DNA from 2 places in the Microcoleus sp. Z1_B2 genome. Region 2 is predicted to be linked to the other one. Evidence: riboswitches for the same ligand, from Rfam matches in the RefSeq annotation. Region 2 holds a riboswitch; the other holds the start of a gene.

Region 1 (5,308 bases), on a different contig from region 2:
TGGCTCGCATCAATCGAGGCAAATTGCCACTCTACGGCAGCACTACGCTCTACACCTTTCAAACTTTAAAAGACGGACAAAAAGACGTTGACGGGATTGTTTTGCCCGTTCCCTGGCATCCTGAAACTAATCCCGGTAGCCGTTTCCCAGAAAATGCCCGCCAGCGTTGGGGAGGCATTGTGAATTGGCGAACAGCAACGAGTTTTGACGCGACTCAAGCTGTCATCGCTGGCTTGCGGCAAAGCAATACGCGGGAAGGGTTGCAACAAGCACTCAGAAATCGGAGTTTTTCAACAGCAGGATCGAGCGAGGATGTGAAGTTTTTGCCCACGGGCGATCGGGCTGGGAAGCCGATTTTAGTGCAAGTTAAACAAGGAGGAAGCACTGGCTATAACTTTGTCCCGCTGCGGTAAGTTTGTTAAGTAATATCATGTCCAGTCGATTGACCATGATTCCTGTAGGGGCGGGTTCACCAACAATATTTGCCAAAAACCGACAATCTCAAAAACCCGCCCCAGCTTATGTATTATGCGCGATCGATCGGACATAATATAAGTTTCCTAAGTGCGATCGGACTCATATTTTGCATCATTTTTATTAATAAAGGGCTAGTTTGTGGGGTGGGGGCGGGTTTATTTAACCTGTCTGCACCATGAGAAAGCTTTTGGCGAACCCGCCCCTACAGGCTTTTTCTTTTTCTCAGACTATTCGTGGGAATGCGTAGCCGAAGCTGCGGTATCCAAATAATATCGAAATAAAGATAACAAATCATCCCTATAATTAAGGATTTTTAAGATAAACTGAAATGAGTAGATTAAAGGAGAGCGTTGTGTATGATCGCGCAAGTTGAAACCAAAACCTACACCGCTGAGGAATATCTAGAATTAGAAATCAATTCTCTGGATCGGCATGAATTTATCAATGGGGAGATTGTTCTGATGGCTGGCGGCACACCGGATCACAATGAAATTACCACTAATTTAGTTGTTGCGCTGAAACTGGCGTTAAAAGGGAAACCATATCGGACTTTTAGTTCGGATCAGCGGCTTTGGGTTCCGCAGCTTAATAATTATACTTACCCGGATGTGATGGTGGTAGCGCGCCCGATCGAGATGCAATCTGGACGGACGGATACAATTACTAATCCGCTGCTAATTGCTGAGGTGCTGTCTAAAGGTACCAAAGCTTATGATCGCGATGAAAAGTTTGCTGCTTATCGCAGTATTCCTAGTTTTCAGGAGTATTTATTAATCGACCAATATCGGCTACAGGTGGAGCAATATTCTAAAACTGATGCGAATAAGTGGATTTTTTCGGAATATAGCTGTATGGGCGATCGGCTGAGTTTAACATCTGTTGCTGTGGAGATTTCGCTGGCTGATTTGTATGAAAATATTGAGTTTGGTTAATAGGCACACGGCTTTTTTTGTCAAATATCCCAAATAGTGGTAATATCCCCGTATATCGATCGGCTCTGATGAAAAACACACATCAGACGTAAGGGGGAAAGTTCGGTGCGAATCCGGCGCTGTCCCGCAACTGTAATGAGAGCATTGCATCTCTGAGTCAGGATGCCCGCCGATTTGTTTACAATCATGTTTTTCATCTGCGAGGTATGGATGATGGTGAGTTCAATATTTTTACAAATAATCTGCTGTTGTGCTCCGTTTCCCGATCGACAATAACGAAATTTTAGGCAGCGGGAAACTAAAAAAATGCGAATCGAAGATAGTGTTTGGCAGGGTAGTTTTGGCTACTGGCAAAACTTGTTTATTCATCAGAATATTTTGTCGATCGGACATACCGCTTGGAATGGCTTTTTGCATCAAGGACGAGGCTTGGTTGCTTGCAAAATCAATACTCCCATTAACGGCTATGTGAATTGGAGCGTAGATACTATCAAGTACGATCTGGAATTTATTTCCGACTTGGAGGCAACCGTTTATTTGCAACAACTAGAAATCGAGCAAAATACTGTTTCAAATCTGCTCCAAATCATTGATAGCTACGAACCCAAGGAAGCAATTATATTTTTGTCGATCGCCCACGGTCACATTGATATCAATTTGTTGCAAAAGTTGGCAATTTCTCCGGTTGAGTGCTATGAACAGGTATGCAAGCGCTGGGAAGAATTTCAACTCAGCCCTAAATCCTAAAACTTACTAAATTTTCCCAATGTCGCAGCCAAAATCTATCGAAATTTCTAAAGTAACTCGCTACCAAAATGCAGCGCTTAATTACTATTTGGGCTTGACAGATTCGCCCTACCTTCACTACGGCTATTGGGAAACCCTACCTGTGCCCGCTGACGAACTCACGATCGCACGATTGCGCGTCGCTCAGCAAGCTTATACTGTAAAACTGTTAGATGCAATCCCCAAAGGCACTCATACGATACTCGATGTGGGCTGCGGGATTGGCGGAAATGCGGCTTATTTGCTCGATCGAGGTTTTGCAGTCGAAGGGGTCGCACCCGATCCTTTCCAACAACAGCGCTTTCTTAAGTGTACGCGCGATCGGGCAATCTTCCACCTCACGAGGTTTGAAGACTTCAAAGCAACCCATTTCTACGATCTTATTCTCTTTAGCGAAAGTAGCCAGTATATGTCGGCTGTTGATATTGCTAACGGTGCCGCCAAAATCCTCAATCCCGGCGGTTACGTTTTGCTGGCTGATATGCTGCGATCTGATGCTAATTATCAAGAGGGAATGTTCTCTAATTGTCATGTTGTTACGGAACTTCATGCAGCATTAAAGCAAGCTGGATTCACTTTAGTAAAAACTGAGGATATTTCCGCCCATATTTTGCCAACAATCGATTTGTATGTCGATACTTTCCGCCGATATGGACTAAATACAATGATTTATGTTGCAGATTTGATTGCGATTACAGTTCCCCCCGTCCACAAATTCCTGCGCTGGATATTTCGTCGCTGGTTCAAGAAGCTGGTGGTTGAAGGATTGGAGGCAAGTCAACTTTTTGAGCAACATCTCTGTTATGAAATGCAACTTTGGCAGTTGGCAAAATCTGATCGAGACTGACACAAATTTAGCAATTATAAATCATTTGTGAATTTCTTACTCTCTCCCCTTGATAAGGGGAGGGTTGGGGTGGGGTAAAAAGTTTACGACTCCTGCAAGGATTGCTATACAATTGAAATCGGTAATTGGTAATTGGTAATTGGAGGCATAGCCTCCGGGTATGTATTCCCAGGCAGAGCCTGGAAGGCTATAAAAAATAACAAATAACAAAAAATAAAAAATAACAAATATGTCTGAATGGATTCTCGAATTCGATCGCACTTCCTACTCCTATCCCTGCGGTTCGCGAGTGGCAATTCAGGGTTTAAATCTCAAAGTTCCCGCTGGGAAACGGTGCGGGCTGATCGGTCAAAATGGCTGTGGCAAAACCACATTTTTTCTGTTAGCAAATGGCTTATATCAACCGCAACAGGGAATGATTCGCTGGCACGGTGAACCCTTGCGCTACGATCGCAAATCTTTGATGCAACTGCGCCAACAAATCGGACTCGTCTTTCAAAATCCCGAACATCAATTAGTAGCTTCGACGGTAGAAGAAGATATTTCCTATGGATTGTACAATTTAGGCTTGAGAGAATCCGAAATTGCTCAACAGGTGCAGCAGGCGATCGAGCAATTCGATCTAAGCGAACTCGCCCGCGAACCAATTCACAATCTCAGTTTGGGCCAGAAAAAGCGGGTTTCCATCGCCGATATCATGATTCTCAAGCCCAAACTGCTGCTGTTAGATGAACCTACCGCCTATCTCGATCCGCGTCACACCCGACAACTGATCGGTTTACTTCAACAAATTCACAGCGCCGGAACCACTATCCTTTTAGCAAGTCACGACCTCGATTTCATCTACCGCTGGGCTGATTGGGTGTTTGTAATGGATCGAGGAAAATTGATTTTAGAAGGAACACCGGAAACCGTTTTTGCTCAGCGGGATGTCTTGGAACAATTGCAGCTTGGCGTACCGCTGGCGATCGAGCTAATCGAGCAAATAAGGGCGATGTTTCCAACAGACGATCGCTCAAAAATCCCCGTTTTCGAGCAATGGCAACAACAAATTTTACAAGCACGTCGGCTGCTTTAACGGGACTTAGACAATTGATAATTGGGGTTGCTGATTCACGGTATGAATCACCTTTGATCGGAATTTACAAAACTCACCCTCAAGCGGGCTTATAGCAATTGCGGAATCTTGAATTCATACCTGTATCCAGCAAATATTGTTAAATTCACGGCTCAAGAGTTCGCATTGTTCAAAAGAAGTAAAGGCGATCGCGTCAAGGCTTCTCCGAGCTTGAGCTTGCAGTTCAGAGTCGTTTGATGGCATGAGAACAAGAAGGCTGATTGCACAGAAATGATGTTCCCACAAATTCTCTGCAATCAGCGATAGTAATTAATGCGAGATAGAAATTCCGCCAGAAATAAAGGCAGCAGGGAAGCTGTCTGTTGGCTGATTACAAAGTTGCAAAGCTTGTTCTTTTGAAGTATCTAAAAAACGAATGCTGTCAGGACTTGAATCTCTGATTGCAATAAATACCCATCTTCCTTTCCCAGTTACTTGTGAAGACCCGCTAACAATAGGCCCTGCAATAGTAACGATCGGTGTTCTGTTACTCCCCAGAAGAAAGCTCTTTACGCACTGGGCTTGAATACCCATCTGAAGACCATCTTGTTCTCCCCTATATTGAGCTGTGCCAGAACCAGTTCCAGATGAGTCTCCAAGAACGTTAAGGTTAACCGAAAAAGTTAAATTCCCAGCTTTTGCTCGACCAGACCCCTGAATAGAAGTAGATTCAAAAAATGTTGGACGCAATGCCTGACTATTCGCTTGCTCTACCTGGGCAAACAAAGCAGTCATTGTGATGCCTGCAACTATGAGGCTCGAAAGCTTGTTCTTCACCGTTATCTCCTTTTGCGGTCTAACGTTCCTGGTCAGCGGCTGATAATAACCTTTGCAATACCACAAAATAATTGGGTCAGTCCGCTGCACCAGGGTTGTTAGGCGGTACGTTAACATCTTAACTCAATGTGCAGTGACATCTTAATAAGAATTTGGGCGTTGCTGGATACAGGTATGAATCAACTTTTAGCTTGATGTTACAAAACTAACCATACTTGGCTTATAGCAATTGCGAAATCTTGAATTCATACCTGTATCCAGCAACGCCCCCCCGTGGGGGGAAGTTCAGATTACACATTACCAATTATCAAAAATTGATTTAGGAAAAAGGCGATCGCCCCACTGCCGATCGGCACAGTCAGATTGTCAATT
Region 2 (5,308 bases):
GTGTTAACTTAGAAACAGAGATCGCGAAGCTTGACTGCGCCAAAAAACCGAGACAAGCCCCCGACTTAAGTCGTGCAGAGCCCCAAATTTTAGACCCTAGTTCAGCTCCAAAATTCATCTGTGGAGTAAATCTAAAATCTAAAATCTAAAATCTAAAATCGACTGACTGGCTTGGGTGTCCGATCGGGAAACCCCTCTAGGGCACAGCTAAGGTAACTCCCGCGGCAACTTCCCCAGTCGAAACAAGCAACCGCAACCGTAAAGTAAGAGGCAAATATGTCAAAATATGACTCCCATCTCAGATGCTCCTTTTGCGGCAAGTCGCAAGAGTACGTCCGCAAGTTAATAGCTGGGCCCGGCGTCTACATTTGCGATGAATGCGTGGAACTGTGCAATGAAATTTTAGAGGAGGAGTTCTTTGACTCCAGTAAAACAATTGGCCAACAGATTCCCCAATCAGAGGTGCGAGAGTCTCAGGGACAAGGAACCAGGCGCCCAGGTCGATCGAATAAATCGAAAATTGTTTTAGGTCAAATTCCGAAACCAACAGAGATTAAGCAGCATTTAGACAACCACGTCATCGGCCAGCACTCAGCAAAAAAAGTCCTTTCTGTAGCAGTTTATAACCACTACAAGCGCTTGAGCGTTGACCAAGTAAAAGATAGCGACAAGTCTTCCCCTGACAGCGATGTAGAATTGCAAAAATCCAACATCCTGCTAGTAGGACCCACAGGTTGTGGCAAAACTTTGTTAGCGCAAAGTTTGGCGCAAATGCTCGAAGTTCCGTTTGCCGTAGCTGATGCGACGACACTGACAGAAGCTGGATATGTCGGCGACGATGTAGAAAATATCTTGCTGCGGCTGTTGCAAATGTCCGATTTTGATGTGGAAGCGGCGCAGCGGGGCATTATTTATATTGATGAAATTGACAAGATTGCTCGCAAAAGCGAAAACACTTCGATCACTAGAGATGTATCGGGAGAAGGAGTGCAGCAAGCGCTGCTAAAAATGTTGGAAGGAACAGTGGTTAACGTGCCCCCGCAAGGCGGCCGCAAACATCCTTACCAAGATTTTATTCAAGTTGACACTAGCAAAATTCTATTTATTTGTGGCGGTGCTTTTGTCGGTTTGGAAAAAATAGTTGAACAGCGTTTGGGTAAAAAATCCTTGGGCTTTATTCAGCCAACAGAAAGCGACACCAACTCAACTTTGCCGGCGAAGGATAAGCGGGCCGCTGATATTTTGCAGCAGGTACAGCCGGACGATTTAGTCAAGTTTGGTTTAATTCCTGAGTTTGTGGGGCGGATACCGGTGGTGACGGTGATTTCGCCCCTGGATGAAGCAGCTTTGATGCAGATATTGACCGAGCCCCGGAATGCGCTGGTGAAGCAGTATCAAAAGCTGTTGAAGATGGACAGCGTGGAGTTGGAATTCCAGCCGGAAGCGCTACGGGCGATCGCTCAAGAGGCCTATCGTCGTAAAACTGGCGCGAGAGCTCTCCGCAGCATTTTAGAAGAGTTAATGCTGGATGTGATGTACGAGTTGCCTTCTCGCAAGGATGTGGCTAACTGTATGATTACTCCTGAAATGGTCGAGAAGCGATCGACTGCTGAATTGCTGTGGCATCCCGCATGGCGGCAGCACGAAACTGCATAATTTGTAATCTGTAGGGTGCTTGTGGCGCATCCTACAAACTACTAAACCAGCCCCCAGATTTATCCCTGGGCTCGCTTTCTCCCATCTAAAATCTAAAATCTAAAATCTAAAATCTAAAATCTAAAATCGATTGGCGGTAAGTGCGGTATGATGTGATTTCGCGATCGGTTCTAGCGGGGAGCAGCCGTTAGAGGAAACGGGGAAAGTTCGGTGCAAGTCCGGCGCTGTCCCGCAACTGTAATGAAACCCTTGGGGTTTCTCAAGTCAGAATGCCCGCCGATATATAACTCACTTTTGAACGCATCTGCGAGGTACGGATGATGGATGGAATTAACACGGCTGTACGCACAAAGCACAGTCTATTTGTTTGCACTGCTTGCGCTAGTGTTTGGAAAAACGGCAAGCGCGAAGGTAAAAGCGGCGGTCAACAATTTATGGAAAATTTGTCGCAACTCGCTAAAGATTGGGAGTTTTCTGATAAGTTTGAGATTCAAGAGGTTGAGTGCATGAGTGCTTGTAGTCACTCTTGTGCGGTGTCTTTTGCTGCTGTTGGAAAGTACACTTATCTGTTTGGCGATTTACCAGCAAATGAGTCGGAAAGCGTCGAGGCGGTACTCGAATGCGCGGGTCAATACTATGCTAAACCAGACGGTTTGTTGCCTTGGTCTGAGCGTCCTCAAGCTCTGAAAAAAGGTGTTTTAGCAAAGATTCCACCACTACCAAATTAGAGTTTTTCTCCTTACCATGCTCGGCCCATCGGCGATAACTAAGACCACCAATCCGCCAGGGACTTAAGTCCCTGGCTAATAGCGAAAGTCCTCTAAAGAGGACTGAGAATAAAAAATTTAAACTCATTAGTCCTCTTGAGAGGACTTTCGCTTTGAGGCAGGGGTTTAAACCCCTGCCGGAATGTCGGTTTAACGAGTTTCCTGTCAGCAATTGACTGACCCAAAATTGAAAGATATTCAATCACAGTACAACAACTAAATTATCAATGCACAAAATTCCTGTTACTGTCATCACTGGTTTTCTTGGTAGCGGTAAAACTACCTTAATTCGCCACTTATTGCAAAATAATCAAGGTCGCCGCATTGCTGTTCTGGTTAACGAATTTGGCGAAATCGGAATTGACGGAGAACTGCTGCGCGATTGCCAAGTTTGCGACGAAGAAGAAAATGTCAGCAGCAATATTGTTGAACTAACAAATGGTTGTCTTTGCTGCACTGTTCAAGAGGAATTCTTGCCCACTATGCAGGAATTGTTGAAGCGTAGAGAGCAAATAGATTGTATCTTAATTGAGACTTCGGGCCTCGCACTTCCTAAACCTTTGATTCAAGCTTTTCGCTGGCCGGAAATTCGCACGGGTGCTACTGTAGACGGTGTGGTTGCTGTTGTCGATTGCGAAGCTATTGCTAGCGGTTCTTTTGTCGGTGATATCGATGCTTTGATGGCACAGCGGCAGGCTGATGATAGTTTAGATCACGAAACTCCGATCGAGGAATTGTTTGAAGACCAGTTAGCCTGTGCCGATATGGTACTTTTAACGAAGGTCGATCGCGTAGATGTGGAAACTCACAAGAAAGTCCAAAGCTGGTTGCAGCAAGAGTTACGTCCGAGTGTGAAAATTGTGCCCTGCAAAGGTGGCGAAATTAACCCGGATGTGTTAATGGGATTTAATGCGGCGGTTGAGGATGATTTGGAGTCTCGCCCAAGTCACCACGACACTGAGGAGGAACACGAGCACGATGATGATATTAACTCGACTTACTTTATTGCCGATCGCGAATTTGAACCTGAAGCTTTGGTGAAAAAACTGCAATCCTTGATGCAGCAGGAGGAAATCTATCGGATTAAAGGGTTTGTGGCGGTTCCCAAGAAACCGATGAGGATGGTGTTGCAAGGTGTGGGCTCTCGGATAGAATATTTTTACGATCGCCCTTGGCAATCTTCCGAGATCCGTCAAACCAAATTAGTGCTGATCGGTCGAGAGTTAGAGCGCGATCGAATTGCAGCTATGATTAACAATTAATTGTCATCAGTCATTAGCCACACACGCTGACCTCAGAAACCGGGTTTCTTCCTATATTTCTCGTTCTTCCAAAACTCGTAGAAACCCGGTTTCTAGCCCTATGGGTAAGCCCTGAACCAAAGACTGCGTATTCCTGTAGTTAAAAACTCTTAACATTTTTTAATAAACTTGCTACTACCAGCAAGTTTGGTGTAAAATAACGATAATGGTTATCATTGTACACTAATCGAGGTCAAGTATGGTGAGTGCTGGGGCGATCGAATCAGTTCCTGTTACCGTTCTCACGGGCTATCTGGGTGCAGGCAAAACTACGCTACTGAACCGAATTTTAACAGAGGAACACGGCAAAAAAGTTGCAGTCATCGTCAACGAGTTCGGCGAAGTAGGCATCGACAACCAACTGATAATTGATGCCGACGAAGAAATTTTCGAGATGAACAACGGCTGCATTTGCTGTACAGTGCGAGGCGATTTAATTCGGATTATCGGCAACTTGATGAAGCGGCGAGACAAATTCGACCACATAGTCATCGAAACCACAGGTTTAGCCGACCCCGCACCCGTCATTCAGACATTTTTTGTAGACGAAGATATGCGGGACACATTACTGCTAGATGCAGTTGTCACCGTAGTCGATGCCAAGCACATCTGGCAGCACTGGGACGCAGACGAAGCTCAAGAGCAAATTGCATTCGCCGATGTAGTTTTGCTCAACAAAACAGATTTAGTGACTGAGGAAGAATTGGCAGAATTAGAAAAGCGAATTCGCGCCATGAATGCAATGGCAAAAATTTACCGTACTCACAACGCTGAATTACAAATGGATGCTTTGTTGGGCGTCAAAGCATTTGATTTAAACCGGGCATTAGAAATAGAACCCGACTTTTTGGGCGAAGACACTCACGAACACGACGAAACTGTTACCTCGGTAGCAATAGTAGAATCCGGCGCCATTGACGGCAACAAATTTAGCGATTGGGTCGGCGAATTGTTGCGAACTCAAGGCACGAATATCTTTCGGACAAAAGGCATTTTGAATATGGCTGGAGAAAACAACAGATTTGTGTTTCAAGGAGTGCATATGTTGTTCGATGGCAGACCGGATCGACCTTGGAAAGATACAGAAATTCCGAAAAATGAGCTTGTATTTATCGGTCGGAATTTAAACGAAAATCAATTGCGAGAGGATTTTCGTAAATGTCTGGTTTAACTGACATATTGAAGCATTTTCAATAAGCCTTTTAGCAACAGGCAAGATGCCTGTTCCACAAGAAGAGAATTCATCTCTTGTGGAAGGGAACAGGCAAGATGCCTGTTCCACAAGAAGAAAATTCATCTTTTGTGGAAGGGAACAGGCAAGATGCCTGTTCCACAAGAAGAGAATTCATCTTTTTGTGGAAGGGAACAGGCAAGATGCCTGTTCCACAAGATGAAAATTCATCTTTTGTGGAAGGGAACAGGCAAGATGCCTGTTCCACAAGAAGAGAATTCATCTCTTGTGGAACGGGCATCTTGCCCGTTCTTAAGAATAGTACAATATGTCAGATTCAATAAATATGGGTAACAAAAAGACAAATAAAAGTGAACTAACCCTGCAATTTCACGCTAAAAAAATGCTGTCTG

Evidence for each region. A riboswitch is a leader RNA that binds a small molecule or an ion and turns the genes downstream of it on or off. The one in region 2 is predicted to bind cobalamin.
Region 1: linked by a shared signal. The riboswitch ahead of QT984_RS11240 (hypothetical protein) and the one ahead of QT984_RS13765 (DUF1636 domain-containing protein) in region 2 are both predicted to bind cobalamin.

Annotation. Positions count from the first base shown of each region.
Region 1 covers NZ_JAUBOQ010000015.1:88,195-93,502, reverse strand. The annotation lists gene QT984_RS11250 (ABC transporter substrate-binding protein) at 1-413, shown strand, start outside; gene QT984_RS11245 (Uma2 family endonuclease) at 834-1,409, shown strand; cobalamin riboswitch at 1,453-1,597, shown strand; gene QT984_RS11240 (hypothetical protein) at 1,716-2,156, shown strand; gene QT984_RS11235 (methyltransferase domain-containing protein) at 2,176-3,042, shown strand; gene QT984_RS11230 (ABC transporter ATP-binding protein) at 3,272-4,120, shown strand; gene QT984_RS11225 (hypothetical protein) at 4,235-4,363, opposite strand; gene QT984_RS11220 (hypothetical protein) at 4,430-4,894, opposite strand; gene QT984_RS11215 (diacylglycerol/polyprenol kinase family protein) at 5,227-5,308, opposite strand, start outside.
Region 2 covers NZ_JAUBOQ010000020.1:32,980-38,287, reverse strand. The annotation lists gene clpX (ATP-dependent protease ATP-binding subunit ClpX) at 277-1,656, shown strand; cobalamin riboswitch at 1,805-1,951, shown strand; gene QT984_RS13765 (DUF1636 domain-containing protein) at 1,974-2,384, shown strand; gene cobW (cobalamin biosynthesis protein CobW) at 2,651-3,685, shown strand; gene QT984_RS13755 (GTP-binding protein) at 3,924-4,895, shown strand; gene QT984_RS13750 (hypothetical protein) at 4,994-5,239, shown strand; gene QT984_RS13745 (WD40 domain-containing protein) at 5,224-5,308, shown strand, end outside.